Regions from separate parts of the Rossellomorea sp. QJM3NY_18 genome, predicted to be linked through region 4. Evidence: riboswitches for the same ligand, from Rfam matches in the RefSeq annotation. Region 4 holds a riboswitch; each other region holds the start of a gene.
What was found. Region 4 has a riboswitch for S-adenosylmethionine ahead of AC0VXY_RS11535 (YezD family protein). Riboswitches for the same ligand answer to the same signal wherever they lie in the genome.

Region 1 (8,034 bases), 1.5 Mb from region 4:
CCGAAAAGCACAATCTGAAAACGATGATCGACAATACATTCGCCACTCCATTTCTGCGTCAGCCCTTCCTTGAAGGGGTCGATCTGGTCGCTCACAGCGCTACGAAGTATATCGGCGGGCATAGCGATATCACAGCGGGAGTCGTAGTCGGGAAAGAAGAGCTTGTGAATAAAGCAAGGGAGAAGGTCGTCAACATCGGTTCAAACTTAAGTCCATTTGAAGCCTGGCTCACATGCCGGGGGGCGAAAACATTGGCACTCCGGGTGGGGACCCAGGCTCAGAACGCGGGAAAACTTGCAGATGAACTGCGCACCAATGAGCAGGTGAAGAGGGTCTATTATCCAACAGATCTATCCGATAAAGGAAATGGAGCGATCGTCACCATCGAACTCGATGCCCGCTGCGATATCAGCACATTCTTCAAGTCCCTTGGATGGATCAAGATCATCCCGTCCCTGGCCGGAGTGGAAACAACGGTTTCTTATCCACTTGGGACATCTCATCGTGCCCTTCCGAAAGAAGCACAGGAAAAACTCGGCATCAACACCCATGTGGTGCGCATATCGTTAGGTATCGAGGATGGGGAAGATATCATTTCTCAATTTAACGAGGCGATTGAAGCTTCCGTTAAAAAATAAAAAATTCTGAAAATGGTCTTGACGTTGAGGCCGGTTACCCTTTATAATTCATCTCAACGCATGAATTTACACATTGACAATTAAATGCTCTTATCCAGAGAGGTGGAGGGACTAGGCCCGATGAAACCCGGCAACCTTCATGTACGCGTCAGGCGTCACATGAAAAGGTGCTAATTCCTGCAGGCGATCTGCCTGAAAGATAAGAGGAGGACCCTATTCAATTAGACCCTCTTCTTAGGAAGAGGGTTTTTTATTTTATCCTCTTCTGGCTTCTTAGGTGTTTCAGTCGCAATTCAGCAGCTGAGTTTCTTCAAGGATTCAGCAGCTGAACCCAACCAATTATCCACACCAATCCAAAACCAAAAAACTCTAGGAGGAATTACAAATGACAAAATCATTCGATTTCGACACACTGCTTCTTCACGGCGGCCAGGAGCCGGACCCAACCACAGGCTCTAGAGCGGTACCTATCTATCAAACGACATCATACGTGTTCGACAACAGTGACCATGCAGCGAAGCTATTCGCCCTTGAAGAACCGGGAAACATCTACACGCGGATCATGAATCCGACCGTTGATGTGCTGGAGAAGCGTCTTGCCCTTTTAGAAGGTGGAATCGGAGCCCTGGGTGTTTCATCCGGAATGGCCGCCATCTCCCTATCCATCCTAAATATCGCCGGTGCAGGGGATGAGATCGTGGCAGCCACCAATCTGTACGGTGGAACGTATAATTTATTCTCCACGACTCTTCCGAAATACGGAATCAAGGTTCATTTCGTCGATCCGACTGATCCGGAGAATTTCAGAAAAGCGATTACCCCGAAAACAAAAGCGGTATTCGCCGAGACGATCGGAAATCCGAGCCTGCACGTACTGGACATCGAGTCGGTGGCGAAAGTGGCTCATGACCATCATATCCCGCTTATCATCGATAACACATTTGCCACGCCATATGTGTGCAAGCCGATTGAGTGGGGAGCGGACATCGTCATCCACTCTGCCACGAAATGGATCGGCGGTCACGGTACGGCCATCGGTGGAGTCGTCATCGACGGGGGGAAGTTTGATTGGAATCATGAGAAGTTCCCTGGATTCACAGAAGAAGACAGAAGCTATAATGGACTTCGCTACGCACAGGATGTAGGAGCGGCCGCTTTCATCACAAAATTAAGGGTGCAGCTGCTTCGGGATCTCGGGGCATGCTTAAGTCCACAAAACGCATTTCTACTATTGCAGGGACTGGAAACCCTGCATCTCCGCATCGAACGTCACACGGAGAATGCCTTGAAGATTGCGGAACACTTAGATCAGCACAACGGGGTCGCCTGGGTTTCTTATCCGGGTCTGCCGCAGCATCCGTCCTACGCTCTTGCTCAGAAATATTTGAAAAATGGAGCAGGTTCCATCGTCGTCTTTGGAATCAAAGGGGGCAGGGATTCAGGACGTAAAGTCGTCGACAACATTTCTCTCTGGTCCCATGTTGCCAATGTAGGAGATGCGAAGTCACTGATTATCCATCCAGCGTCCACTACGCATCAGCAATTGAACGAGCAGGAAATCCGGGCTACGGGCGTAACCGAGGACCTTGTGAGACTTTCCGTCGGGTTGGAATCTGCGAAGGATTTGATCGAGGATCTGGATCATGCGATTGAAGTGGCGCTGGAAACGTCGCGGGTGTAAATAAGATAGTCGACCGGCACAACCGGGGTGCCCCAACACCCCAACCAACACCAAAAAAAGGAGGTGGAGGAATGGAGAATTCATACTCATACGAAGTAAGCTCCATTACCATCCCATCCCTCACATTAGAGTCAGGCACAACGTTGCACAATGTGAATCTGGCCTATGAACGGACCGGCAATAAGGAAGGCCCCGTCATCCTGGTATGCCACGCCCTCACCGGAACCCATATTGTGAAAGGCACGAGTGAGGACCGGGGCTGGTGGGATGGGTTGATCGGACCCGGTTCATATATTGATACCGATCTATATAATGTGATTGCTTTCAATGTATTAGGGGGATGTGAAGGAAGTACGGGACCGACGTCGACCAATCCGGAAACCGGAGAACGTTACGGACCGGACTTTCCGCACATTAGCATACGGGACATGGTCCATGCCCAATATGAAGCACTCCAACAGCTATCCGTCTACCACATCGAAGCTGTGATCGGTGGTTCATTGGGAGGAATGCAGGCGCTGGAATGGGGGGCTCTCTATCCTTCCTATATCAATAAGGTATTCGCCCTCGCCGTCTCACCTGCATTAAACGATTATGGTCTCGCATTCAATCATATCGGAATTACAGCGATTGAAGGGGATCCCGATTTTCAAAGGGGCCACTATCCCCACGGAGCCATATTAAAAGGCCTTGAGATTGCCAGGATGGTCGGGATGGTGACCTATCGTACTCAGGAATTGTTCGATCGGCGCTTTCAGCGGGAGAGGACGAATGAGCAGTACAATGTGGAGAGCTATCTTGATTATCAAGGAAAGAAACTCGGAAAGCGATTTGATCCGAACAGCTATCTTACCCTCCTTAAAGCGATGAATACCCATGATATCGGGAGGGGAAGAGGAGGAACGGAAGCCGTCGCCGATTCGTATCCGTGCGAACTGGTATCGATCAGCTATGAGGGTGATTTGATCTATTCTCCCCAGTATTTAAAGGAATTCACACTCCAAGCCCCAAAGGGTGAACATTACTTTATCCCGACAGCATTCGGTCATGACGGGTTTCTGGTGGAATTTGAGAAATGGGGCGGGATCATCTCTTCTCATCTCAAAAACCGTCAAGGTCAGAAAATCGTGACGGGCATGAAATAATCGACTGCCAATCATAACTCGTCCCCCTCCGGCATATAGTTAGATAAGCAAAGACATCGCACCGCCTAAGCGCGTTTTTGTGTGGTGTCTTTTTTCGTTGGATGGGAAAACGTTCGCGGCTCTCATCCATACCATAAACAAAACGACAAGCTGGAGGGGAATATATGGAGTGGACGGGCAGAAAGCTCATCATCACGATCATCATTAGCATGTTGATCGGTGCAGGAGGAATGTATGGCGGCTTTGAGTGGACGGGCAGTTCCGGGTCCGGCGACGAGCTTGCCCAGTTTAACGGCAAAGGGGAGCTTAATGATAAGCTTCACAAGGTAGAAGTCGCGTATGATTTGATCAGTGATAAGTTCTTTCAGGATGTAGACAGGGGACAGCTCGTAGAAGGGGCGATTCAGGGGATGCTTAAGACCCTGGATGATCCGTACTCTGTTTACATGAATGCGGAGACCGCTTCTCAATTCAATGACGCGCTTGATTCCTCCTTTGAAGGGATCGGGGCAGAGGTCACGATCATGGACGGGAAACTGGTCATCGTTGCTCCTTTTAAACATTCACCTGCTGAGAAAGCCGGTCTGAAACCGAATGACCGCATCATCAAAGTGGATGGGAACAGTATCGACGGGCTTGACCTTTATGAAGCCACGTTGAAGATCAGAGGGAAGAAGGGTACGGAGGTGAAATTGGAGATTACGAGAGAGGGTCTTTCAGATCCAATCGAAGTGTCCGTGAAGCGGGACGATATCCCTGTTGAAACGGTGATCTCCGATGTGAAGGAAGTCGATGGGAAGAAGACGGGCTACATCCAGATTACGACCTTCTCTGAAAATACCGCCGTCGATTTTAAAAAGCAGCTGGCAGAACTCGAGAAGAAAAAGGTAGAAGGATTGGTTCTTGACGTGAGGGGTAACCCGGGTGGTCTCCTTTCCAGCGTGGAAGACATCCTCAAACAGTTCGTCACCGAGAAAAAACCGTATGTGCAAATCCAGGAACGAAGCGGAGAAGTGCTGAAATCCTTCTCCAACAGTAAGGAAAGAAAAGCGTACCCGGTGGTGGTCCTCATCGATGAGGGCAGTGCATCGGCATCTGAGATCCTGGCCGGGGCCCTTAGTGAGGCGGAAGGATATCCGCTGATCGGAACAAAGAGCTTCGGAAAGGGGACCGTGCAGCAGGCAGTGCCGATGGGAGACGGAAGCAATATCAAGCTTACCATGTTCAAATGGCTGACACCGAACGGGAATTGGATTCATAAGAAGGGAATCAAACCGGATATCCCGGTCAGACAACCATCCTACTTCTATGCCCATCCTCTTCAAGTGGAAAAACCATTGAAAGAAGGGGTAAATAACGAACAAGTGCAAAATGCCCAGGAAATGCTTCAAGGATTAGGCTTCTCCCTTGATCGGGTCGATGGTTATTTCAGTAAGAAAACCGCTAAAGCCGTCAAGGATTTTCAGATCCAGGAAAGCCTCGACGTGACAGGAGTCATTGATGCCAAAACCGGCGAAAGGCTGCAAGAAGAAATATTTGAAGCGGTGCAGAATGAAAAGAACGATCTGCAGCTGCAGGCAGCCTTGGAGTATATAAAACGTACGGCCAATAAGAATCAGTAACGATCAGAGACCTCTCTTTCTTGAGAGGTCTCTTTTTTTGGGGGACATTTGATTCAATTTCTACTCAATGGAGCGGAGAATCCGCACTCATTCTCTCAAACTATCTATTATAATAATGACCTTCCATTTACTAGAAAGGAGATTGATAGAATGTTCTCAGTTAAAGAAAAAGTCGCCATCGTCACAGGCGGTGGGCGGGGGCTCGGAAAGGAGATGGCCCTGGCACTGGGAAGGGCTGGTGCACATGTCGTAATCTGTTCGAGGAACCAGTCGGCATGTGAAGAAGTGAAGGAAACATTGATTGGTTCAGGCGTACGGTCACTTGCCATTCCTTGCGATGTTACCCAGAAAGCGGATGTGATGCATGTAGTGGAAACAGTGATGAAAGAGTTTGGAAGAATCGATATTTTAATCAATAACAGCGGGACGTCCTGGGCCGGTCCTTTTGCTGACATCCCTGAAGATAAATGGGACAAGGTGATGGATGTCAACGTAAAGGGGGCTTTTTTGTTTTCCCAGGAAGTGTCACGGGTCATGGTCCGGCAAAAAGCGGGGAAAATCATTAACATCGCGTCCGTTACGGGATTTGGCGGGACGAACCCCATGCTCATGGATACCGTACCCTATAATACGAGCAAAGGGGCCGTCATGACGTTGACGAAGGATCTTGCCGTGAAACTTGCCCCGCATAATATCCAGGTGAATGCGATCGCTCCCGGGTTCTTTCCGACTAAAATCACGAAGGACCTTTTTGCTAGTCAGGGAAACATGATCAAGCAGCATATCCCTGCAGGAAGATTTGGACAAGCAGGAGATTTGAACGGGGTGGCCATCTTCCTTTCCTCTGCTGCTTCTGACTATATAAACGGTCACATTTTAGTCGTGGATGGCGGCATCCAGGCGCAGGTATAAGGAGGGGGAAACATGGATCTATTTTATGAGGAATTGAAAAAAATCGGAATGAGTGTGGAGTATGAGTTGAATCAGTGGGTTGTAGGGAAGCTGGATGATCCGGAAGTGGTTGCGGCCGTCAAACAATGGCTGGAATTATTCCAAACCGTACTGGAATTCATTCAACTTCTATCACTTTTACAGGCGCTGAATGAATAAAGAATGGAAGTGAATACATGAAAAAAGAGCATGAACAAAAAGAACGAGCCCGTTGGAAGGGTTTCATCGAGACATTGCAAAATGACAGTGAGTGGATGCCGAATTTTCCAAGGGAAGAGATCTGGATGAACCATAATAGTAGATTATGGTACTATGCCCCTGTAAGTAAAAATGGGCATATTCCTGTATTTTTACTATATTCACATATTAACAAGTCATCCATTTTGGATCTGACAAAGGAACATAGCCTGATAGGGAAATTTCTTCAAGAAGGATACGACGTTTATCTTCTCGAATTTGGTGAACCTGTAGTGGAAGAGAAGGGAACAGGATTGGCGGAGTATTTGTCTCACTATGTGGACCCATGCATAAAGAAGGCCCTTCAACACAGTGGGAAAGACGAGCTGTCCCTTTCCGGCTTCTGCTTAGGGGGGACATTAGCTGTCATCTATGCAGCGTTAAATTCACATTTTATCAGAAATCTACTCCTTTTTGTCACGCCAATTGATTTTGATCAGGTTCCGACATATCCCAATTGGGTGCAGGCTTTGAAAAAGGACGAAATCGATCTCACGAGTATAATGGAACAAATCGATCTCATACCAGCGCCCATCATCCGTTACGGGATGAGGGCTTTGACTTCCCCCATTTACTATTCTCCCTATTTATCGCTATTAAATAAAGCCTACGATCAAGACTATACTCATTATTGGCTCCGGTTCAATCAATGGACAAATGACCATATCGCACTCACCGGAGCCATGGCCAGTGATATTATCACCTATTTTGTAAAAGAAAATGTGCTGATGTCAGGGGAATTCGAACTCGCCGGCAAAGCAGTGGATCTGAAAAACATCGATTCGAATCTTTATCTGATTTCTTCCCAATATGATCACTTGGTTCCTACCTCGATCAGCACGCCTCTGCTGGAACTTGTGTCAAGCACGAATAAGGCAGCAGCAGAGGTAAGGGGAGGGCACGCAAGTCTGATTAAATACGGAATATCAAACGAATTGAAAGAGTGGCTGCATCAATACTCACATTAAAAAGGAGGGGGAAAGTGATGCTGGAGTGGGAAATAGAAACCCCTTTTGATTACATGGGGTTTGCCTTTTGCGTTTTTAAAGAGTATATCAAATCTTATTTTCAATAAGGAATAGAGGCGGATGGGTGAATTTCCTCCGTCTCTTTTTCTTCAAATGGTGATTCCATTCCCATCTAATCGACATCATTTCCCGGGAAAATATGAGGAATGCTGTCGGAAATGAAATCGAATCGTAAAACGATTGAATAAAATTGCAATAGGTTTTAACTGCGTCTTTTGATAAAATAGTAGATAATGCAAATTTTCTTGCAAAAGGTGGTGACGAATCATTGATTGAGCTTTGGTTACTGGAGGTTTTAAAAGGATTTGGGAAATTATTTCTACATCCTGTACTATATCTGTCTGTGTTTTTCGCTATTATGGCCGGCTATTATCGTGTGAAGAGGGAACGGAGAGATTTCAATACGAGATTGCTGGATGGGTACCATGATATGCGGGTGTTATTTTCATACGGAATCGCACTTGGACTGCTGTTTTCTCTTGTTACAGTCGGAGCAGGAGTTGTGATTCCTTTCACAGGTCTTATCCTTATCGGAGCCGTGTCGATTTTATTTACGTTAACGGGTCGTTTTCAGCTCATGTCAGCGACTATGACAGTGGGCATTTCCTACTTTATTTTAGTGGCGGTGGATTATTTTCAGTGGGACATCCCTTACGTGAATACATATGTAGAAAACCTGAATCTGTCGAGTTCCATCGTCGTTCTTCTTGGCGTGTTGACGATGATCGAAGG
Region 2 (8,034 bases), 2.0 Mb from region 4:
TAGCCAACTTCTCATCTTTCATTGTACCGATCATGGCAGGCTTTTATATTGTACTCGCCTTATTTGTAGTCATTACGAATATCACTGAAATGCCAGGCGTCATCGCCATGATTTTCAAAAGTGCCTTTGGCTTTGAACAAGTTGTCGGTGGTGGTATTGGAGCCGCGATCATGAACGGCGTAAAGCGTGGGCTATTCTCCAATGAAGCCGGAATGGGTAGTGCACCGAATGCGGCGGCTACGGCATCGGTTTCCCATCCTGTCAAGCAGGGATTCATTCAGGCACTGGGGGTATTCTTCGATACAATTCTCGTCTGTTCCGCGACGGCCTTTATCATTTTAACGTCAGACGCATACGGTTCCGGTTTGACGGGAATCGAACTATCTCAAGCAGCCATGTCTGAACACTTTAACTCATGGGCCGGAATCTTTCTGGCGATTGCCATCTTCACCTTTGCCTTCAGTTCCATCATTGGGAGTTATTATTATGGTGAAGCCAATCTCCCATTCATTAATAAAAGCAAGGCCGCCCTTATGATCTACCGCTTTATTGCACTGGGAATGGTGGTCTTTGGGTCTGTCGCAAGCCTTGATATCGTCTGGAGCCTGGCTGACTTCTCAATGGCCTTGATGGCCCTTACGAACTTGGCTGCCATCGGCATTCTGGCACCGATTGCCTTTAAAGCTTTGGACAACTATATGACGCAGCGTCGTCAAGGATTGGACCCTGTATTCTATGCAGATGACATTCCTGGTTTAAAAAATGTCGAATGCTGGCCAAAGCGCCAAAGTGACATGCCTAAAAAAGCAGTAAATGAATAATAAACCTTATACCAAAGAGCAGGAGCATGTCCCTGCTCTTTTTTCTTGTCATTTTTTCTATTCTATTCTATTCTCAGGTATACTATTGATAGAAAGTTAGTCAAAGGAGCCTGCTGTCCCCCATCTTATAAAAGGGATGATTGAACATTGCCATCTGGAGATAGAAACAGGCATAATAGACTTATTGTAAAAATAAGGAGAGGGATGAAATCGTGAGTGTGCACAAAGAAATTTCCAAGCATTCCAACATGCAAAATCAACTTGTTCAGCAATTTATGAAACTTGATGAGCGCAGAGAAAAAGCGATTGACGAAGCTGTTCAGCTTTGTTCTGCTGGAAAACCTTTTACAACGGATCATGTTAATCAAGTGACAAATGAAATCAATGCCTTAGCAAGACGTGGGGTAGTTCCGCAAAGAAAGCTAGTGACAACGGAAATGGTTGAGGAATATGTCGCGAGACTAAAATAAGCTGCACAACACAAATAACCCTGATTCGTCTACATCCATTCTCATGGTGAGGCCGTTTCAGGGTTACTTTATTTGTAGGCTGAAACTTAGGCTTTTAATGCGCTATTCCACCCATCATAAACAAATACAGGCTGTGTATCGTTTTCTGCTCGCTCTGTCACCACATAGTTTTTATGTGCTACGACCGTTTGATCATCCGGTAAGTCAAGATTCTTCGCAATTTCCCTATCCATTTTGACGATGACGGTATTTTCTCTTAAAGTCGTGACGACACCATTGATGACATGTTTCTTTCTTTTAAACTGAATCGTATCCCCAAGATTTGCATTCTCTTTTGAGTAAACGAATGTATTTTCCATTTTCAAAGTCCCCTTTTAGTTAAAGTGATGGTTCTCTTTTTAATTGAAAGAATTTTCTAATAATATTATTTTAACTTGTATTTATATAAATTTCAATGAATGACTTATCCTTTTTGTACCACAAATAGATAAAATCAAAACCTTTTAAAGTTTTCTTTTTTTGAGCTGCACATTTAACCGGGGGTAAAGCCACTTATATATACTTATACACCCTATAAGGAAAATCCTTCCTTTTGTTAATTTTATATTAAAAATAGGCATCCGTGGGTAGCGGATGCCTGAAGATGTTTTATTAGTAGGCTAATGCATTCTTCTTTTCTTCTTTCATTAGGACGAAGCAGAGGAAGATGCCAAGGAGTGACAGGACTGCGAAGAAGAGGTATACCGTGTAAATGGAGTATGTTTCATAGATGAAACCTCCCACGAAGGTACTGAACCAATTCCCGAGGCCATTTCCGATGGCCGAATAGACGGTCACGGCAGTAGCTGTAATATGTGCCGGCGTGATTTCTTTAATGTAGCGAAGCCCTGCAGGAATGAATAATCCGATGGCAAGACCCTGCATCACTGCTGAAGAATATACCAGCCATAGACTTGGTTCCGTGAAGTAAAATAGCCAGCGGATCATGGATGCAGCGCCTGCCAGCGCCGCTACGGTCAAGAGACCGAACTTATCAATCCAACCTCCCGCGATTCTCATAAACGGTACTTCTGATAGGACGGCGATCAGAAATGCGAGGCCGATTCCGGCGTACGTACCACCTGAATCTTCCACGAATAATCCGAAATACACGTTGTTGGCTAAATTCGGGCCAAATACCAGGAACGTGACAGCCAGGAAGATCAGAAATTTTTTCATCGTGAATAATTCCTTCATCCCGGCTTTTAAATCAAGCTTAGCCGCCGCTCTCTCTTTAGGAAAACGGAAGGATAGGAACCCTGAAAGGACTAGGCAGATAAAGAAGGAGTAGAAAATGATCGTCGGTCCAATAAATCCCTCTGAAAGCCTCCCCATGATGAACACGGCAATTCCGAATCCCAATGAGCCGAACAATCGGATATTTCCGTAGTTATAACCGACTTTACTCGTATACTTCAAACTGATACTGTCGGAGACGGGGATGATGGCGCTTTGGAAGATCGCAACTAAAATTGCTACCACCAACAATCCATAGTAAACATCCATGAATAAATAACCAAGAGCAAAGATCCCTGCAACTAAGGAAGTCAACCCTAACACGACGGTCGGCTTATTGGTTGTGTCACTGACCATCCCCCATATCGGCTGGAAGAAAATCATCATGATCGGGCCGACAGACATAATGGTTCCGATCTGATACCCATTTAACCCCACACTTTCGCTCAAATACACACTAAGTAAAGGATATAAACTACCAACCCCGAAGAACGTCAATAAATAAAACCCTTGTAATGTAAAAATTTGATTTCGTACATTTCTTTCCACTACCGTATCCCCCAAGATGTTTTTGTCTATCTTATAGTAGACCCTGACCGTTCACTTGTCTATGAATTTATGCCTTTTTATGGATAAAGCCTCGCGTTTTACGATGTATCCCGTGCTACGGCGAACAGCCTACGCTTTGGTTTGAGCCAGCTACGGCAGCCACGCACTACGTTTTCATTTCCAATAAATTACCGTTTGACTTTTTCAATTAAACCCTTTAAAGTATGGAAGTATATTTTAAATTAACTAAATAACATATCTTCTTATCCAGAGAGACGGAGGGACTGGCCCTGTGATGTCTCGGCAGCGGACTCATGATGAGTGCTGTGCCACATCCAGCAAGCGTAATGCTTGAAAGATAAGAGGAGTGTTTCGTTTGAATGAAACCTCTTCTTATGTTGGAAGAGGTTTTTTTATTTGATTTCACACGACAAAGGAGTGTTTGACATGAACCAAGAAAAAGGTAATTTACTGGCTTTATTGCCCTTGATCATATTTGTTTCACTGTTCCTTGGAGCGGGAATCCTTTCAGGAGATTTTTATGCATTCCCTGTTCTCGTATCCATTATCATTGCCGCAGTTGTAGCCCTGGCGATGAATCGAAAAGAATCGTTAACCTCTAAGGTTGAACGGTTCGCAAAAGGCGCCGGGCATCCGGATATTATGATCATGGTCTTTATCTTCCTATTAGCCGGCGCGTTTTCCGGTGTAGCAGAAAAGATGGGGGCTGTTGATTCAACCGTCAACTTTGCCCTATCCGTACTTCCTGGTAATTTAATCATTGTTGGATTATTCATCATCGCCGCTTTCATTTCCTTATCAATGGGTACATCCATGGGGACGATTGCAGCACTTGCCCCTATCGGAGTGGGCATCAGCTCAGGAGCAGATATTTCCATGCCCCTTGCTATGGCCACCGTCATCGGAGGAGCGATGTTCGGGGATAATTTATCGTTCATCTCGGATACAACGATTGCAGCCGTACGCACACAGAAAACGGAAATGAAGGACAAGTTCAAAGTGAACTTCTTCATTGTATTACCGGCAGCCATCATCACTATGGTCATCCTTTTTGTCCTTACGATGGGGACTCCATCCTCTGTCGACGCAGGAAGCTTCGATTGGGTTAAAATCATCCCTTACCTTGGAGTCATCATCGGGGCCCTTGCAGGATTGAACGTATTTGTCGTTTTAATAGGCGGGATTGTGTTGGCAGGGATTATCGGATTTACTGATGGAAGCTTTACCCCATCGAGTTACTTTGGTAGTGTAGCTGATGGTATGACGGGCATGGCGGAGATTGTGATCCTGTCCATCCTGATCGGCGGAGTCGTCGAACTGATTCGTCATAATGGTGGGATTCAAGCGATCCTTTATCATGCCACCCGTAAAATCAAATCTCCTCAAGGAGCACAGCTTGCTACAGCAGGATTGGTGAGTTCAACGAATCTTTGCACAGCAAATAATACGATTTCCATTATCATCGCAGGACCACTGGCGAAAACGCTTAGCGATAAGTATGGCGTTGATGCCCGTAAGTCGGCCAGCATCCTGGATATTTTCTCCTGTGCCGTTCAAGGATTGATCCCATACGGTGCACAGGCACTGTTAGTGGCAGAAGTAGCCGGCATATCACCGGTCAGCATCATCCCATATGCCTTCTATCCTGTCCTGATTGCCGTTTGTGGGTTGATTGCGATTCAATTCGCCCTTCCGAAATTCACTAGGAGATCCGTTGCTGATGGAGATCCGGTCCGTTCTTCTTAATCTTGTTGGAAAAGAGACAAACCGGTCTGGGTTTGTCTCTTTTTGTGTCCGGATTTATCAAAGACCATTTAAAAAGCAGACCCCGCTTTCAGGAATCTGCTCTCTTCTTATAACAAATCATTCACATGATACAGTTTGCCACTTTCAATATCGGTTTTGGTTATGAGGGTCACAAGTGCATCAGCAACCGTGTCCGTGCTGCGCAGCATACCCTCTTCTTTGTAGCGCTGGAACGACTCAACCTCGGCAAAGGCTTCTTTGGATGACGATCGGATTTCCCCCTGCATATCCGTATCCATCACTCCCGGACTGAAAGCGATGATCTGATGACGGCTATGGGTATTAGAGAGCTCAAGGCTCACCGTTTCAGTCAGCATATTGACTCCCGCCTTAGTCGCGCAATACGTACTCCAGCCATAAACAGGACGGCTTCCTGCTCCTGAACTGATGTTGACCATGATCATCTTCGATTCAGAGCCTTTGGCTGCTTTGAGCAATTCATTGGTGGCGATCATAGGTGATAATAGATTAACGTGCACACTTGTTTCCAATGCTTCGTTTTCCACTTCACCCGACGTATTGATCGGTGTCACCACTCCGGCATTTTGGACGACAAATATCGTCTCAGCTTCAGATCCAAATACCTTTGTCCCCACTTCGCGAAAAACCGCTTCTGTTTGTCCTGATTGAGATAGATCACAGGGAAAGAATTCATACGACACTTCTTTTTCCCTTGCAAGCTTTTGTAAGCTGTCATTATCCGAACGGGAAATATTGAGAATGCCGATGCCTTTTTCAATAAAGAGCCTGGCGACGGACTCTCCTAATCCCCTTGTTGCTCCTGTCACGATTGCGTAATCCATTTCGAATCATCTCCTTCTTACCTACTGATTATAAAGGAGAGTTTCCTTTCCTCAAAAAATTAAGCCTCGATTAACAGATTATTTACACATTTTCATTATTAAATGTCCATAAAAAAAGCACACCATCAAGGCATGCTCTCATCAATCAGATGATATTCCGGTATGAGATCGGACAAGGGCACGATTGACGCCTTTTTCTCATAAAGAGGAAGAAATTCTTTTAACATGGTGGCCACCTTCATCCCTGTAACCCCTACATGTCCGATCGCGATGGTTGCATCATCACGATCCAATGCCTTTGAAAGGAGTATTGCCTGCTTCCCGATGTGCTGAATGGTGTAGATGTCATCAAAGAATAATTCGTTTTCAAGGTATGGGACGCCCAGTTCCTTAGCAAGCTTCGGAATGACACTCTTTCCTGTTGTTTTACTATCCAGATAAAATAAACCCCTTTCCTTGCATATGCCGAGAACAATCCTCATCACCCGCTCATCGGCGGTAGCCTTCGAACCCATATGATGATTGACTCCCACTGCATAAGGAACCTCCTCCAGGGCCTGCTCCACTCTCTTTCTGATTTCTTCATCGGATAGTGAGGTCGTGATTGCCCCCGGCCCGAGCCAGCTCGCTTTCCCAGACATCGGTTCCATAGGAAGGTGGACAATGACCTCATGTCCATTTTTATGGGCTTTTTCCGCATCTGCCTTGGTCGTTGGGAGAAATGGCATGACCGCAATTGTCAAAGTGACGGGAAGACTCATAATTTCCTCTGTCCCTTCCATGTCATTTCCTAAATCATCAATCACAATCGCGAGTTCGTTCTGGTGGGCCGAAAGGGGAAGGATGTTTCTTGCTGAAACGGGCATTTGTATAGAAAAAGTCATAAGTAAACAGATAACAAGGGTTCTCATATAGCATCACTCCTTTTTCTTTATGATGTCCATTTTAAGGAGGATATACGAATGAGGTCCGTCCCTCAAAAATCAGCAAAAAAGAAAGCCGGGAAGCGTAAATACGCTTCCCGGCTTGGAATTCAGGAGGGACGGACCTATTGATCCCAGGCTTTGGTGGGGCGGTCTCCCGGGTAGCCGTGAGTTTGGCGATAGGTTTTTCTTTGTGTTGTGAAGTCCCACCAGTTCTTGGTGCTTTCAGGGTGATTAGCGTGGTGGACGACACACCTGAGTGAGTCTTCTACGCACGGGTCCATCCAAACACCGTACTTCTTTTCTAAGTCGATGATAAGGTCTTCTCCCTTCTCTCCCTTTATTTCTTCAAGGGAATAAAATCCAAGATCCTCTACAACATTGTGAGCCATATTAGGTCCAATAGAAGGGATCTGTTGGAAAATGGACATGCCGACTAAGTAACGGGATCTTTCCATCGTAATTTTAAGTGTCTCCCGGAGAATTCCAGGAGATAATTCATGTAGATCCCCAAGTCGTATCTTGGCTCTGCGGAGGGCAGCCCTCTCCTGATCAGTCAATGGAAGTTTCGGACTTTTTCTGTTCACCTTTTTCTCCTCCTTATCCTTTAAAGGTTTGCTGGCGGACAAGTTGGAAGTCTTCCACCGCTGGACGGTTGGTTTTCTTTTTAACTGTTTTTTGTTTCGTCTTGATCGGTTTGTTGTTCACCAGCACTCCGACTTTCGTTTGCTGGATTTCCTTCACTCCCTGAACAATCAGCTGCATGGCGATGATTGCAATCATAAAGGCAACGAGTGGAGCAATGACAATCCAGTACTTGCCAGTCATAAGTGAATTCTTCGTGGAACTGATCAGGCCCGACCATTCAAATGTTCCTGATTTCGGAGGATCCGGGACCAGACCGCCTGTTATGATCGTCCCTCCCAGGAAAAGATGAAATAATCCAAGATGGACGAGGATGAGAAGCGTCTGGATGAATTGCTGCCCCCATATGATGAACATCCGCGGTGCCAGGTGAGGGAATAGATGCGTCCAGAGCAAATGCTTGTTGCTCCCCCCGAGGAGCTTTGCTGACAGGACAAAATCCTGCTTCCCTATTAGTTTCAGTTCATTTCCAATTAACACAGTGGTCAACGGCAGTACAAGGATTGTTAAGACAACGGCTTCGAACACCAGCCTCTCAAAAATCGAGTGATCCCACCCTAACACAGGCAGCCCCCAAAGGACCGGTCTTAATAAGAGATAAGCGATAAGACTTAAAGGGAGAAAATGAATGGAATCCACCACCCGGTCAAGCCAGTTCTTCCTGCTTTCTTTTAAGTGAAAATGATAGGCAATACCAAGATAGAAGCCACCGATCACCCGC
Region 3 (8,034 bases), 1.2 Mb from region 4:
GAAACAGAAGTTCAAATCTCCCCCTTCCCGGTCCTCATCCTGATCGATGAAATAATCGAGAAGGATATGCAATCCTTGAATGTACGGGAAATACCCCCGCTTGATTTTCTCTGTATACGAAGGCTTAAAGTCACTTCGATTGGCATAAGAGACTAAGCAGAAGATTCCAAGAGTCGAACCCGAACATGCGGAAAACTCATACCAGTCCATTTCAGGCAGGTTCGGGCGATGGGTTTCAAACCAATCCTGAAGCCTTCCCTCTCTCTCTTCTTTCTTCACGTGTTTATGTATTTGCAGATCACAATAGTACTCACACAGTTCCAGGAGATCTTCCTTGATACTGTCGTAGTGACTTAATTGACGTAGAACGGATTGGCAGGTCAGGACCAAATCTCTGAGATATCCTCCATCATCCTGATCCCGTCTTAATGCATAATAATTGACGGGTTCCGCCCCCACCGTCAGGGAATCCTTCATGGACTGATGAAGGAGGGCGAAGTCATCGGGATCAAGGGACACACTGCGATCGCACAGATTATCCAGATAATCGCTGATCGTCTGATAGGCGACGATGAATCGGATCGTATCTGCTTTATGATCCAATGCCAGAAGGGAAAGAATCGATCCTCCCTCGCAATGGAACGTTTTATGGTGGATGCTCGCAAGTGCCTGGTTCCTCAGTTCCTGATTGGGTATCTTTTCCGCCCTTTTTTTCCAGCCGTCCAATTCCTCATGCACGATAGGAAAAACGGTGCGATATACTCGTGTCATTAATGAAAAGGGATCACTTGGTATCGACATTTCATCACCTCTTTTACAAAATGTATCCCAGCGCTTTCAAGCGACTTTCAATGAAGATCTTTGAATACTCATAAATTTCTTCTCTTTCAGGTTCATTATAAATTTCATGATAGCACTTTGGCCATTCTTTGTAATGCATTTCAGATAATGACAGCTCATTGAACCATTTTTTCACAGCTTTTTTTTCGACGATTTTATCATCCCCCGCCTGCATTACAAGCAAGGGGACATCAGGCATTTTTTCCAGGTTGGTGAATGCTGCTTTCATCGCCTGTACGAGCTCCCTGTACCAGCGGACAGACACTTTCGTTATATAGAGCGTATCATTGCTGTCGATTTCCCGGACATCTGCGTTCCGAGTCGCCATATCGATGGTCAAACCTGACGGGAACTTCACCATCGGAGCGATTTTATTTAAACCGAGGGATAATAGCTCGACCGGTTTAGCCGGGGTCGTAACCAATCCTAAACACGGCGAGGATAAAATGACACCCGCTACGTTCACATGGGATTCCTGCAGGAGTCGTATGGCGATAAGCCCGCCCATACTATGACCGATCACAAAGACAGGCAATTCGAATTGATAGGCTGCCTGGACCCAGTCCTTCACTTCCACGATGTATTCATCAAAGGAATCGATATGTCCCCTATGGCTTCTTGACGTCATTCCCTGACCGGGTAAGTCACCCATGACGACGTGAAAGCCTGCAGCACGCCACATTTCAATGAGCCAACCATATCTTCCGTGATGTTCCATCGCCCCATGAATGATGACGATGACTGCCTTTGCCTCTTGATCTGATTCCCATTTCCACATGGCAAATCCTCCTTTGTAGTTCTCTCCATGAATGAATTCTGCTACCATTATTATAATAAATATTATTGAAAGGGGTAGTAAAAAATGCTCTATCCATATTACGATAAAAAACCCATCATCGCACATTCGGCTTTCATCGCTGATTATGTGACCATCTCAGGAGATGTCGAGATCGGTGAAGAATCAAGTATTTGGTTCAATACCGTCATCAGAGGGGATGTCGCTCCCACTAAGATCGGTGATAAAGTAAATATACAGGATAACTCCATCCTTCATCAGAGTCCAAATAACCCTCTTATCCTTGAAGATGAAGTAACTGTCGGACACGGGGTGATCTTACATAGCTGCAAGATCAGGAAAAAGGCATTGATCGGCATGGGCTCCATCATCCTCGATAATGCCGAAATCGGCGAAGGGGCGTTCATCGGAGCCGGAAGCCTTGTTCCACAGGGGAAGGTCATACCTCCTAATACCCTGGCATTCGGACGACCCGCAAAGGTCGTGAGGGAGCTCAATGAGCACGATATCAGTGAAATGAAGCGCATCTCAAGGGAATACGCTGAAAAAGGACAGTATTATAAGAGCATCAAACCGTTTTAACTTCCTATACTTGGGATACCCCATCCTCCTTGAGAATACTCATGGAAGATTTTCTTGTGAATATCATCAAAAAAGAGACCAACACTCTGAAAAAGTGTTGGTCTCTTCTATCTTCCCTTATTTGCCCAGTGCTTCCGTTTTTAACGCTTCTGCTTTGTTCGTGCGTTCCCAAGGAAGATCGATATCGTTACGGCCGAAGTGTCCGTAAGCAGCTGTCTGCTTGTATATTGGACGACGAAGGTCCAGCATTTTAATGATTCCTGCAGGACGCAGGTCAAAGTTATTGCTGACAACGTCAATCAATACATCTTCTGAAACTTTCCCTGTTCCAAATGTATCAACGGAGATGGATACGGGCTTCGCAACACCGATAGCATACGCTAATTGAACTTCACATTTGTCAGCAAGGCCTGCTGCCACGATGTTCTTCGCAACATAGCGCGCTGCATAAGCTGCTGAACGGTCCACTTTTGTTGCATCCTTACCAGAGAATGCACCGCCACCGTGACGAGCGTATCCGCCGTAAGTGTCAACGATGATCTTACGTCCAGTAAGTCCCGCATCACCTTGAGGTCCGCCGATTACGAAACGGCCAGTCGGGTTGATGAAGTATTTAGTCTGTTCATCGATCAGTTCTTTCGGTACAACCGGGTCGATGACGTATTCTTTCAAGTTACGTTGGATCTGCTCTAACGCCACTTCCGGGTGATGCTGAGTCGAGATAACGATCGTGTCGATGCGGACCGGCTTATCGTTTTCATCGTATTCAACGGTTACTTGCGTTTTTCCGTCAGGACGAAGGTAAGGAAGGATCTCTTCTTTACGAACTTCCGTTAATCGACGGGAGATTTTGTGTGCAAGGGAAATCGGAAGAGGCATAAGCTCTTTCGTTTCGTTACATGCGAATCCAAACATCAGCCCTTGATCACCTGCACCGATGGCATCAATTTCTTCATCCGTCATTTGACCTTCACGGGCTTCAAGGGCCTGATCGACACCTTGAGCGATATCAGCCGACTGCTCATCAATGGATGTAAGAACGGCACATGTTTCAGCATCGAAGCCGTATTTCGCACGGGTATAGCCGATTTCACGGATCGTTTCACGAACGATTTTCGGAATATCGACATACGTATTCGTAGTGATTTCACCGGCAACCAGAACAAGACCCGTTGTGACAGACGTTTCACACGCTACACGGGCATTCGGATCATTCGTAAGAATTGCATCAAGAATTGAATCAGAGATTTGGTCACAAATTTTATCTGGATGTCCTTCGGTTACGGACTCAGATGTAAACAGACGACGTTTAGTTGACATCAAGGTTCCTCCTTAAGCATATTTGTCAGAACGATTCTTCTGACAAAACAGTAAACAGATACGGTACTCATTTCCCTAAGTAGTATGAAGTAAACATGATTCATTTATAAATAAATCATGATTTATGTGCATGTGGTCCACTATAAACAGAAAAAACCCTTCCTCGGGGAAAAAAGCTTCAGAGGAAAGGTTTCAGATCATAGCCGCGCCTTTTCTCTCTTATCGTTCAAGGTTTAGAGACCTTGCCTCAGTTTAGCACCTTCGCTTAATCGGATTCATTAAGGAAATGAATCCATTCACTATTTAGCAGGTTGCTGGGTTTCATAGGGTCTGCTCCCTCCACCAGCTCAGGATAAGAGTATCCGTTCAAGGAACAATGATAACGGTTAGGACAAGTGGTGTCAACTTTTTTTGGATGACAGGTTTAACCATTCATTTCATGATTTCAGCCTGTTTTTCTTCATTAAAATAACCTAATGGGGTAATGAGGCTAAACATTGCAGGAAGTATTACATATAAATAAGAAGAAACAAGCTTTATTCGGTCAAGAAATGTGACAAAATGAAGACACCTTATAAAATTAAATAAATAGTATAGACTAATAGCTCGATTGTGTTATACTATTTTTGTGAAGAAAACGATACCATTAAATAAATTTATATAAAGGAAGGGTTCTAATGAATTCAGTGAGCATGTCTAATGAATTAACAGAATTACTTAACGGTCAAAACATTCAGGAACAATTATCTGTTTCTCAACTAGTCGAAAAGGTCCTTCAACGAAATGAAGGCGTTTTAACATCATCAGGTGCAGTCAGAGCAGAAACTGGTAAATACACAGGACGCTCTCCTAAAGATAAATTTATTGTGGAAGAACCAACTACGAAGGATAAAATCGAGTGGGGTTCTGTCAATCAGCCGATCTCTTCGGAATCATTCGATAAATTATATACAAAAGTCATCACATACTTAAAAGAAAAAGAAGAAGTTTTCTCATTTAAAGGGTTCGCAGGCGCAGACCCAAAACATAGACTGCCGATTCAAGTGATCAATGAATTCGCCTGGCACAATCTGTTCGCCCACCAATTATTTATCCGCCCTCAAACAGAAGAGTTGAAAGAGCATCAATCCGAATTCACCGTGATTTCAGCTCCGAACTTCAAAGCTGACCCTGAAGTCGACGGAACTCACTCTGAAACGTTCATAATCGTTTCATTTGAAAAGAGAATCGTATTGATCGGCGGTACGGAATATGCCGGTGAAATGAAGAAATCAATCTTCTCTGTCATGAACTATGTACTTCCTGAATCCGATATCCTTTCCATGCACTGCTCTTCGAACGTCGGTCGTGAAGGCGATGTAGCGTTATTCTTCGGATTGTCCGGTACAGGGAAAACGACTTTATCCGCAGATCCCAACCGCCGCTTGATCGGTGATGATGAGCACGGCTGGTCCCCGAACGGCGTATTCAATATCGAAGGCGGCTGCTACGCTAAGTGCATCGGTCTGACACGTGAAAAAGAACCTCAGATCTTTGATGCGATCCGTTTCGGTTCCGTCCTTGAAAATGTCGTTCTTGATGAAATGTCCCGCATCGCGGATTATGATGATAACACTTTAACAGAAAACACGCGTGCTGCCTACCCCATTCAAGCGATGGAAAACATCGTGGAACCAAGTATCGCAGGGCACCCAAATACAATTGTATTCTTAACAGCTGATGCATTCGGCGTATTACCTCCAATCAGCAAGCTGACGAAAGAACAGGCAATGTATCATTTCCTAAGCGGTTATACTTCAAAGCTTGCAGGTACGGAGCGTGGAATCACGTCACCACAGGCAACATTCTCGACATGCTTCGGTTCACCGTTCCTTCCGCTTCCTGCCACTCGTTATGCAGAGATGCTTGGTAAGAAGATCGATGAGCACAATGCGCAGGTATTCCTTGTGAACACCGGTTGGACCGGAGGAGAATACGGAGTTGGGAATCGCATGAAGCTTTCCTACACCCGCGCCATGATCCAGGCAGCCCTTGAGGATGAGCTTACGAATGTCGAAACCGCAACAGACGAGATCTTTGGCCTGAACATCCCGGTTCACGTTCCTGGTGTTCCAGACGAAGTGCTTCAACCGAAGAAGACATGGTCCAATGAAGCGGCCTATGAAGTGAAGGCAAAAGAACTGGCTCACAAATTCAACGAGAATTTCAAGAAATTCTCGAACGTCCCTTCTGACATCGAGGAAAAAGGCGGCCCGGCCGTAAAATAAATCACTTAACATACAAAGGTCCGTCCCTCAAATCTGAGGGACGGACCTTTGTTATCGTTATAGCCCTTTTTTGCGGCCGGTGATTCTGTTAAATAAGAATACCACAACGGCAATAATCAGTAGAACATGGATGACAGCTCCACCGATTTTAAAGATCAATCCTAGTAACCAAAGAACTAATAAGATTCCGATTATGGTCCAAAGCATGTGTGCTCCTCCTTAAAACTGTTATAGAAAAACTGTTGTGCTCTTAAGTTTCCCTAAAAGATGAATTTTAAAACCATTACCATTTCCTTATTATTTTTTACGATTCCTCTGAAAAATAGCACTTTACTAAATATTACTAATTTTGGTATGATTATGATTAAATTTCACAGGGGGGAATTGAGATGATCAGACAGCTTACAGAGAAAGACCATGAGATATGTCAACAACTCATTCAGCAGCAGCCTGCTGAGAACTTGTTCATCATCGGGGACATCGAAGCCTTTGGATATGAACAGGATTTCCAGAAAATTTGGGGAGATTTTGATAAGGAAGGAAATCTTAGGGGAATCCTTCTCAAATACAGGGAAAACTTCATCCCTTTTTCCATGGGGGAATTTGACGCTGAAGGCTTCGCCGCCATTATCAATGAGACAGAAGACTACAGCATCGTTTCAGGATTAAAACGGATTGTCACTGAAGTTGAACCCTTCTTATCCAGGACAATCAATTCGAAAAGACATATGTATTATGCCAAATGTGACAGTACATCCTCCATGGAAGACCGGGACCTGCCGCATGTGAAAGAGGCTTCTTTCACCGATTTACCGCAACTTGTGGAGCTGTTGAACGCTATCCCGGAATTCAGCGGTGGAGACTTTACCGTAGAGAAGAGAAAGCATGGGATAGAAAAGGGGGTTGCCCGCAGTTACTATGTAGAAGAGGACGGAAAGTTCGTTTCTTCCGCTTCCACCACAGCGGAGAACAGCATGTCCGCCATGATCGTCGCCGTATGCACCCATCCGGAATATAAGAAGAAGGGCTACGCCACCGAGTGCATGACAAAGCTTTGCCGGGACGTTTTGAGCGAAGGAAAAGAACTATGCCTATTTTATGATAATCCTGAAGCAGGAAAAATTTATAAGCGCATCGGATTCAAAGATATCGGTTATTGGTCAATGTATAAATTCAAATGAAAAAAAGTGGATTCCTATAAATAGGCATCCACTTTTTTATTATGCTGCCACGTTCCGGTTCTGGATCAATTTCGCCTGTACCAATCGTTTTCTTACGGTGATTCAATTTCCATAAAAAAAGCCCAGCGGATTCACCTTATCCACCAATATACGACATTTCGATTTTACGATTCATCTTGCTTTCTTCGGTGCGGACTTCAGAGTAACGGTCCTCCCGCTTTTCCCAGATAGATTGGATCTTCGCAGTAATTTCCTCATCAGATGCACCTGACCGGAGCATGTCTCTTAAGTCGTATCCTTCTGAGGCGAACAGACAGGTATAAAGCTTTCCATCTGTTGATAACCGCGCCCTCGTACATGAACCGCAGAAAGTTTCCGTCACTGAGGAGATAAACCCTACCTCGGTATCCGTTCCTTTGTGGCGATATCTCTTAGCTACTTCTCCAAAGAAGTCCTGCTTAACAGGTTCGAGTTGATAATGCTCCTGAATCATATCAAATAGCTGTTTTTTTGAGACGACGTCTTTGAAATTCCAACCATTCGTACAGCCAACATCCATATATTCAATAAAACGCAGTGTAATGTTTTCTTCCTTAAAGAAACGCACCATTGCCAATACTTCCTGATCATTTAACCCTTTCTTGACAACCATGTTCACCTTGACTTCAATCCCCGCCTCTCTTGCTGAGAAGATCCCCTTCAGAACGGCTGAGACACTCGTATTCATATTATTTATATTCTTGAATACATCATCATCAAGAGAATCAAGACTGACATTTACCCGGCATATACCTGCTTCCTTCAGCTCTTTGGCATGCATTGCCAGGAACACTCCATTTGTTGTTAACGTGACGTATTTAATCCCATCAATCACCGAAAGACGTTTTACCAACACCGGAAGATTTTTTCTCAGTAAAGGCTCTCCGCCGGTTAAACGAATCTTCTCCACTCCATATTCCGCAAATATTTCTGCTAAGCGGACAATTTCCTCGAAGGAAAGGATTTCATCTTGTTTCATAAAGGGATAATCAGCCCCGAAAATCTCTTT
Region 4 (8,034 bases):
CTACTATTTTTCCAGTAAAGAAGAGTTATTAAAGGAAATTCATATGAGATATATAGATGGCTTATTGTCCAAGCAGGAAAGAATACTCGAAGATGACAGTAAATCTTTCCGTGAGAAACTTTTTGACATCATTCATCTTTCCATCGTGGACATCAAAGAACAGGGAGCCAGTGCCAAAGTGTTTTTCCGGGAGATGAGACACTTAAGCCATGAAAGCGTGGACCAAATCGAACCTAAACGGGATATGTATCGCTATAATATTGAAAAACTCTTGAAAGAAGGAAGAAATTCTGGTGATTTCCGAAACGACTTTGACGTTTCCGTTGTAGCCTTCGGTATACTCGGCATGATGAACTGGAGCTATCAATGGTATAAGCCTGGCGGGGCGAAGACGGATAAAGAAATAGCAGGTACGTTTGTCGATATGGTCTTGAATGGGATTCAAACTGAATAGTGAGGAAGCGGCTTCAGCATTTCCTCTCTCCCTAACATACCGACTGGTTAGTATTTATAACGAAAGAAGGCGGATAAATGGATTCTATCACCGTAAGAAGTAGATTCTGCGAAACAGATGCACTGGGGCATATTAATAATACCACTTACTTTGTCTATTTAGAGGAAGCACGAATTAAATTCTTTCAAACAATCGGATTCGATATGGACGTGAAGGATTGGCGGTTTATTCTAGCTTCCACCAAATGTGATTTCGTCTCACAGGGTTATTTCAATCAAGAACTCGTGATCACCTCCTATATTTCCAGGATTGGATCAAAAAGTTTTCAGTTAGAGCATGATATTCTGTGTGCCGAGACTCATCAACTGATCGCAAGAGGAAACGCGGTCATTGTGTATTTTGACTTTCAGGAACAACTGAGTAAAGCAATCCCTGATCTGTTAAAAGCCCAGCTAAACACTCATTTCCGTTCCGAGAAAACTGAATATTCTTAAATATAGGAGGGGTAACATGACGGAACGGATGGAATATGAAACGGTTTCAGTCCGAAAAGGAGAAGAATTAAATGAAAGCAAATTACAAGACTTCCTCGTTGAGCATTTTCCTGCTCTAGAGCAAGAAGAGTTGATCATTAAACAGTTTTCTGCAGGTCACTCAAATCTAACGTATCTGCTTTCAATGGGGAAATGGGAAGGGGTTTTGAGGCGCCCGCCTTTAGGGCCCGTCGCACCGAAGGCACATGATATGAAAAGGGAATTCAGGATCCTGTCAGAGATCCACCCTTTATTCGACGTTACACCAAAACCCCATGTATTCTCTGAAGATGAAGGGATAGTCGGAAGCCCATTCTTCATCATGGAACGAAAAAGGGGGCAAGTATTTGATACATCATTTCCCCCGCATCTGGATGTGACACCTGATGTATGCAAGAGAATCTCGGAAGAAATGATTTCAAGATTGGTTGAGCTTCATTCCATTGATCATACCAAAACATCACTTCACGAAATCAGTAGACCCGAACACTTTATGGAGAGACAGGTTCACGGGTGGATCAATCGCTATGAACGTGCCAAGACAAGTGAGATCCTTGATGTAGAACATCTGACACAGTGGCTGATCAAAAATGTTCCGGAAAATGCCGAGTCCACGATCATTCATTATGACTTTAAATTAAACAATAGTATGTTTTCTAAAGACCTGACATCCATGGTGGGATTATTCGATTGGGAGATGGCGACCGTCGGAGACCCCCTGGCAGATTTGGGTGTCGCAATGGGGTATTGGATCCAGCAAGATGATCCTGAATTGTTAAAATACGGTCTCGGGAAGCCTCCAGTGACCATCATGGACGGTTTTTACAGCAGAAGAGAGTTCATCGAAGAATATGCCAATAAAAGCGGCAGGGACGTGAACCACATTCATTTCTATTTGTCTTTTGCCTACTTTAAGCTCGCGGTTATTGTGCAGCAAATTTATTACCGTTTTAAGATGGGTCAAACAAATGATGTCCGTTTTTCCGGTTTCGATCGGTTTGCCGAGTCATTAATTACCCTGGGTAATCAGGCAGCATTTGATTTCAGGGAAAAAATATAAGGGGATGAATAGGATGCAATCGCTATTAGTCGAAAAGAATGACCGGGTGTTGAATGTAACCTTGAATCGACCTGACAGCTTAAACTCATTTGATGAGAACATGCTCACGGGATTGATTGAAGCGATAGAAGAGGCTGAAGGGAATCAGGAGATCAGAGCAATCGTGATCCGAGGTGCCGGAACGTCGTTCTCTGCCGGTGGCGACGTGAAAACGATGGGAAGTGCGACGTCTGCCCAAGTCTATGAACATATCGGAATACTGAATTCATGTATCAAAGCCATCAAGGAAATAGAAAAGCCGGTCATTGCCTCCGTCCATGGTTTCGCGGCAGGTGCCGGATTTAATTTAGCACTGGCGTGTGATTTAATCATTGCATCCGAAACCAGTCAATTTGCACTGAGCTTTTCCAAAGTAGGACTCATTTCTGATGGAGGGGGTTCTTATTTTCTCCCACGGTTGATCGGTCCTCATCTTGCAAAAGAGTTCTTTTTTACGGGAGAACCTGTGACAGCCCGGAGGATGTATGAGTTAGGGGTGATTAATAGACTGGTGCCTGCTGATAGTCTCGAAGAAAAAGCAAATGAGCTGGCTGCTACATTAACTGCGGGTCCAAGCAAAGCCTACGGAATGATGAAGAAAATGATTGATCGTTCATTCACCACTTCTCTGGATGAAATGCTTGAACAGGAACGAATCACTCAAACCCTGATGATCTCAACGGAAGATCATTTCGAAGGAGTTTCAGCGTTCAAAGAAAAAAGAATTCCATCATTTTCAGGGAAGTAAGCGGAGTGTGCGTGCCTCTCCAGTCCATTTTTTCGGGTTTGGAATAAGAAAAGATCCTGCATCCATATATTCATAAATAAGGGGGAAGAAAGATGAACTTACGCTTATCAGATGAACAAAGGATGATCCAGAAAACCATTCGACGATTTGTAGAGAAAGAATTGATTCCTTTAGAAAATGAAGTGCTGCGAAATGAAAGGGAAGGAAAGCCCAGTCTTTCTCCGAAAAAAAAGGATGAGCTGCAAATGAAGGCTAAGGATGCCGGATTCTGGGGCATCAATACTCCGGAGGAATACGGAGGAGCGGATCTCGGTCAAATGATGATGGCCATCGTCTATATGGAAATCTTCAAGACCTTTGTTCCATTCTCTTTTGGTGGATATGCCGATAACATACTTTATTACGCCAACGAGGAACAGAAGAAAAATTATTTGATCCCCACTATTAATGGAGAAAAGAAATCGTGTTTTGCCATGACGGAACCCGGAGCGGGATCTGATACCCGTAATATCCAGACCACAGCCGTGAAAGACGGAAATGAATGGATTTTAAATGGTGAGAAAACGTTCATTACAGGTGGTAATGAAGCAGATTTTGTCATGGTCATGGCCGTTACGGATAAAGAAAAACATCGCCGGACCGGTCGGGAAGGAGTCACCTGCTTCATCGCTGATCGAAGCATGGGCTGGAAATCCGAATATATTCATACGATGGGCGAATGGGGACCGGCGAGTTTGATTTTTGATGATGTAAGGGTTCCCGAAGAGAATATCCTTGGTGAAATCGATGGCGGCTACGATCTCGGCCTGGAATGGATCGGCTTCGCACGCTGGATCGTAGGGGCCCAGGCGGTCGGAGCAGCCGAACGCCTTCTTCAAATGGCCATCGACTATTCGAAGGAAAGGGAAACCTTTGGAAAGCCTATCGCGGACCGGCAGGCGATTCAATGGCAGATTGCGGATTCTGCCGTGGAGATTGAAGCGGCCCGTTGGCTTGTGTTAAATGCAGCATTCACACTCGATCAAGGAGAGGACAATCGTCACGTTGCGTCGATGGCCAAGCTCTATGGGTCCAATATGGGTAATCGGGTCGTTGATCGCGTCCTCCAGATCCATGGTGGGATGGGTTATACAAGAGAGCTGCCGATCGAACGATGGTACCGGGAGGCAAGGTTATGGCGGATTTATGATGGAACCGATGAAATCCAAAAACTGATTATTTCAAGGAATTTATTAAAAGGTCATGTGAAACTTGGGCAATTTGTTTAATCAAATAAAGGAGGCAGACGAAATGGGAGAGCGATTCAGAGGAAAAGTGGCTTTGGTTACAGGTGGAAGCAGAGGGATCGGCAGGGCGATTGCGGGATTACTGGCTGAAGAAGGGGCCAAGGTGGCCATCATCGATGTGATTGAAGATGCTTTGAATGAAGCAAGTGAGGTGTTTAAACAATATGAATTGTATACAAAAGTGGCAAATGTCGTAGAATCCCAGGAAATTGAAAATGTGATGAAGGAAGTATATGAATCCTTTGGCTCCCTCGACATTGTAGTGAATAATGCAGGGGTCATCAGGGATAATCTGTTATTTAAAATGACCGAGCCTGATTGGCAGACGGTCATGGATGTGCATTTGAAGGGTTCATTCAATGTAGTGAAGGCAGCTCAACAATACATGGTCAAACAAAGGTATGGACGCATCATCAATATCTCATCCACCTCCGCACTGGGAAATCGCGGGCAGGCGAACTACGCAACGGCTAAAGCAGGTCTTCAAGGATTGACGAAAACCCTTGCTATAGAACTTGGTCCATTTGGAATCACAACAAATGCTGTAGCACCGGGTTTTATCGAAACCGACATGACGAAAGAAACGGCGAAACGGATCGGAATAACTTTCGAGCAATTGGTCGAAGCGAGTCTCCAGGGAATCCCTGTTGGAAGAAGCGGGCTTCCTGAAGATATTGCAAATGCAGTCGCTTTTTTTGCAGACGAAAAATCTTCATTCGTCAATGGGCAGGTTCTCTACGTTGCAGGAGGGCCGAAAGCCTGAATAAAGGAGAAAGGGGTGAAGAATATGTTTGAATCCTATATCGGAAAGAGGTCTATTCCCACCAGAAATACAGTGGAAAGAGGAGCGGTTCGGAAATTTGCCGAAGCCATTGGCGATCCCCATCCCCTTTTTGTGGATGAAGATACGGGGAAATCTTCCTCTTACAGGGGGAACATTGCCCCTCCCACCTTCCCGAGAGTGTTCGACTATGGTTCGATCGAAGGCTTTCATTTACCGAATGTTGGGTTGATTCACGGTGAACAATCCTTTCATTATGAAAGACCTTTGATGGTAGGAGAAAGGATTCAATGTTTCACGGTAATAAAAGACTATTATGAACGGGAAGGTACCGGGGGAAAACTGGGTTTCCTTGTCATCGAAGACGTCGGGGAAGATTCCCGTGGGGAAAGAATCTTCACTTCCCAGGCGATTGTCATTATTACAGAAGAAGTCAGAAAGAGGTTGAGTAAATGACAACACTACAATCATTCGGAGTAGGTGATACACTTCCCCCGGTTGAATTGGCTCCGGTTGTGAGGTTGGACCTGATCAAATACGCAGGTGCTTCCGGAGACTATAATCCAATACACACCATCGATGATGAAGCCTCAAAGCTGGGTCTTCCAGGAATCATCGCTCATGGAATGTGGACAATGGGCAATGTGTCCAAACTTTTCAGACCATACTATGAGGAAGGCTTTATCCAGGATTACTCGGTACGTTTTAGAGAGATGGTCATGTTACAAGATGTGGTTACTTTACGGGCAGAATTAGTGGACAATCAGGGTAACCTCCTTCATTTTAAGGTTTTAGCCACAAATCAAGCCGGGAAGAAAGTAATTGAGGGTAAGGTGGTTTTTAGGGTCCATGAATAGTTACGTAATGCCTTATGAAAAATTGTCGTAGATCTACCCCCAATCGAATAAACATGTATAGAATGATCGTTTATTAAAATAAGCCAAAAGATATAAATCCGATAGAAAAACTCGGGTTGACTTCTTCCGTAATTGTGATATTATTTAGAATATTAAAATGAATAACTCTTATCCAGAGTGGTGGAGGGATCTGGCCCTGCGAAGCCCAGCAACCTACGTATTGTAAGGTGCTAATTCCAGCAAAATGTGAAGTCATTTTGGAAGATAAGGTAACCTTACCTGAACAACTTTCCAAAATGGGAAGTTGTTTTTTTTGATCTGGATAAGATGAAAATTGGGGGTATCATGTGAAAAAAGAGAAGAATCAGCAAGTACAGTTTGACTTGGTAGCAGAGAAGATTCAGTCCATGCTTGAAACCATGAGTTTTGGTTCGATCACGATTATCGTACAGGATGGAAAAGTCATTCAATTAGAGAAAAATGAGAAAGTCCGAATTAAATAAGCTGACTAGACAACCTAGAGGCGCATAACAGAGATTAAGGTACTTCCTTTATCTTGTTATCGCCTCTTTTTTATTGGAAAAGAAAGGGGTGTATCATGCTAACCTATCAGACTTGGAAACAACCAGCCGTGAATTTTGAAGTAGATCCAGTCTACAAAGGAGCCTTGAATGTCTTGAAATGGACATATGAGCAGTATGGTGAAACGGTCGTTTATGCCTGCAGTTTCGGAATTGAAGGCATTGTGCTGATCGATCTCATTTCCAAAGTACACCCGCAGGCAGCCATCGTCTTCCTGGATACGGGTGTCCATTTTAAAGAAACCTATGAAACCATTGAAAAGGTGAAGGAAGCCTATCCGGGTCTGACCATTCATATGAAAATGCCAGAACTGACACTGAAGGAGCAGGCAGAAGCATATGGGGATAGGCTTTGGGAGAAAAATCCAAATCAATGCTGTCAAATTCGAAAGCTTGACCCTTTAAAGGAATCCTTATCCAAAGGGAATGCGTGGATATCTGGGTTAAGAAGGGAGCAATCGCCTACAAGGAGTCACATTGAGTTCATTAATAAGGATGATAAATTTCAGTCGGTTAAGATTTGTCCATTGATCCACTGGACCTGGAAAGAAATATGGCGGTATGTCCATAAGCATAATCTTACTTATAATCCCCTTCACGACCAGGGATATCCGAGTATAGGCTGTTTTCACTGCACGACACCAGCCATTGATATCAATGATCTCCGCTCCGGAAGATGGAAAGGAAAAGGGAAAACGGAATGCGGCCTTCATTAAAGCTGGTGACGATCTTTGTTTGAGCTGACGGCCCTTCTTATTAGCCTGTTTTTCGCCATGAACATCGGTGCCAGTGGAGCGGCGGCATCTATGGGGGTTGCCTATGGTGCGGGAGCGATAAACAACATCAGGGCAGCATTATGGATTTGTGCAGCAGGTGTCCTCTGTGGAGCGGTACTCGGTGGTGGAGAAGTAGTTAAAACGATCAGTTCCGGAATCATACCCCCACATCTATTGTCAATCAAAATCGTCATCATCATTTTGTTGTCTGCGACGATTTCATTATTTGTGGCCAATGTAATCGGGATCCCCCTATCAACGAGTGAAGTAACGGTAGGAGCGGTAGTAGGAGTCGGGGTGGCCTATCAGGTTCTTTACGTGAAGTCACTGGTCACCATCATGTCATTCTGGGTCATTGTCCCGGTGATTGCCTTCTGTGTTACGTGGGTTTTCGGCTTGGGATTAGTACGATTGGAAAAGCGGGGATACCACTTTGAGAAAAGGTGGCTGGCATATCTGTTGATCATCGCCGGGTTCTTTGAAGCTTTCTCGGCGGGGATGAATAACGTAGCAAACGCTGTCGGCCCATTGGTCGGTGCAGGCTTGCTCACACCTTTACGGGGGATTTGGCTGGGTGGTTTATTTGTAGCGCTGGGTGCCGTGTTACTAGGGAAAAGAGTCGTTGAAACAAACGGGAAGAAAATAACCCAGTATTCCAAAGCAGAAGGAATTCTCATCTCCTCCACTGGAGCCCTGCTTGTGATGGTAAGCTCCCTGTATGGGTTGCCAATCCCTCTCACACAGGTTACATCTTCTTCCATCATCGGACTCGGGATGTCAAAAAACGGGAAGCACATGCTGCAAAAAAAAATAGTCAAAAAAATCGTTAAAATCTGGGTCGTTTCACCCCTTATTTCACTCAGTATTTCATACTTTTTGGTAAAACTCTTGATCGACAGCGATCTGTATTCGATTGTCG

Region 1: another riboswitch for S-adenosylmethionine. It lies ahead of AC0VXY_RS19630 (O-acetylhomoserine aminocarboxypropyltransferase/cysteine synthase family protein); the one in region 4 lies ahead of AC0VXY_RS11535 (YezD family protein).
Region 2: another riboswitch for S-adenosylmethionine. It lies ahead of AC0VXY_RS01290 (Na+/H+ antiporter NhaC family protein); the one in region 4 lies ahead of AC0VXY_RS11535 (YezD family protein).
Region 3: another riboswitch for S-adenosylmethionine. It lies ahead of metK (methionine adenosyltransferase); the one in region 4 lies ahead of AC0VXY_RS11535 (YezD family protein).

Annotation. Positions count from the first base shown of each region.
Region 1 covers NZ_CM149659.1:3,783,958-3,791,991, reverse strand. The annotation lists gene AC0VXY_RS19635 (trans-sulfuration enzyme family protein) at 1-638, shown strand, start outside; SAM riboswitch class I at 726-844, shown strand; gene AC0VXY_RS19630 (O-acetylhomoserine aminocarboxypropyltransferase/cysteine synthase family protein) at 1,024-2,319, shown strand; gene metX (homoserine O-acetyltransferase MetX) at 2,391-3,464, shown strand; gene AC0VXY_RS19620 (S41 family peptidase) at 3,629-5,086, shown strand; gene AC0VXY_RS19615 (glucose 1-dehydrogenase) at 5,237-5,998, shown strand; gene AC0VXY_RS19610 (hypothetical protein) at 6,011-6,196, shown strand; gene AC0VXY_RS19605 (alpha/beta fold hydrolase) at 6,214-7,242, shown strand; gene AC0VXY_RS19600 (PDZ domain-containing protein) at 7,571-8,034, shown strand, end outside.
Region 2 covers NZ_CM149659.1:229,340-237,373, reverse strand. The annotation lists gene AC0VXY_RS01310 (alanine/glycine:cation symporter family protein) at 1-821, shown strand, start outside; gene AC0VXY_RS01305 (YpbS family protein) at 1,034-1,291, shown strand; gene AC0VXY_RS01300 (DUF2187 family protein) at 1,378-1,650, opposite strand; gene AC0VXY_RS01295 (MFS transporter) at 1,943-3,115, opposite strand; SAM riboswitch class I at 3,376-3,480, shown strand; gene AC0VXY_RS01290 (Na+/H+ antiporter NhaC family protein) at 3,563-4,882, shown strand; gene AC0VXY_RS01285 ((S)-benzoin forming benzil reductase) at 4,990-5,745, opposite strand; gene AC0VXY_RS01280 (divergent polysaccharide deacetylase family protein) at 5,871-6,656, opposite strand; gene AC0VXY_RS01275 (helix-hairpin-helix domain-containing protein) at 6,794-7,255, opposite strand; gene AC0VXY_RS01270 (ABC transporter permease subunit) at 7,269-8,034, opposite strand, start outside.
Region 3 covers NZ_CM149659.1:3,453,777-3,461,810, forward strand. The annotation lists gene AC0VXY_RS17820 (tetraprenyl-beta-curcumene synthase family protein) at 1-801, opposite strand, end outside; gene AC0VXY_RS17825 (alpha/beta hydrolase) at 815-1,618, opposite strand; gene AC0VXY_RS17830 (gamma carbonic anhydrase) at 1,703-2,218, shown strand; gene metK (methionine adenosyltransferase) at 2,336-3,538, opposite strand; SAM riboswitch class I at 3,755-3,897, opposite strand; gene pckA (phosphoenolpyruvate carboxykinase (ATP)) at 4,216-5,805, shown strand; gene AC0VXY_RS17845 (lmo0937 family membrane protein) at 5,863-6,012, opposite strand; gene AC0VXY_RS17850 (GNAT family N-acetyltransferase) at 6,195-6,986, shown strand; gene moaA (GTP 3',8-cyclase MoaA) at 7,123-8,034, opposite strand, start outside.
Region 4 covers NZ_CM149659.1:2,257,617-2,265,650, reverse strand. The annotation lists gene AC0VXY_RS11575 (TetR/AcrR family transcriptional regulator) at 1-454, shown strand, start outside; gene AC0VXY_RS11570 (acyl-CoA thioesterase) at 532-948, shown strand; gene AC0VXY_RS11565 (phosphotransferase family protein) at 965-2,047, shown strand; gene AC0VXY_RS11560 (enoyl-CoA hydratase/isomerase family protein) at 2,061-2,834, shown strand; gene AC0VXY_RS11555 (acyl-CoA dehydrogenase family protein) at 2,927-4,102, shown strand; gene fabG (3-oxoacyl-ACP reductase FabG) at 4,125-4,883, shown strand; gene AC0VXY_RS11545 (MaoC family dehydratase N-terminal domain-containing protein) at 4,908-5,357, shown strand; gene AC0VXY_RS11540 (MaoC/PaaZ C-terminal domain-containing protein) at 5,354-5,758, shown strand; SAM riboswitch class I at 5,924-6,029, shown strand; gene AC0VXY_RS11535 (YezD family protein) at 6,106-6,261, shown strand; gene AC0VXY_RS11530 (phosphoadenylyl-sulfate reductase) at 6,357-7,055, shown strand; gene AC0VXY_RS11525 (inorganic phosphate transporter) at 7,113-8,034, shown strand, end outside.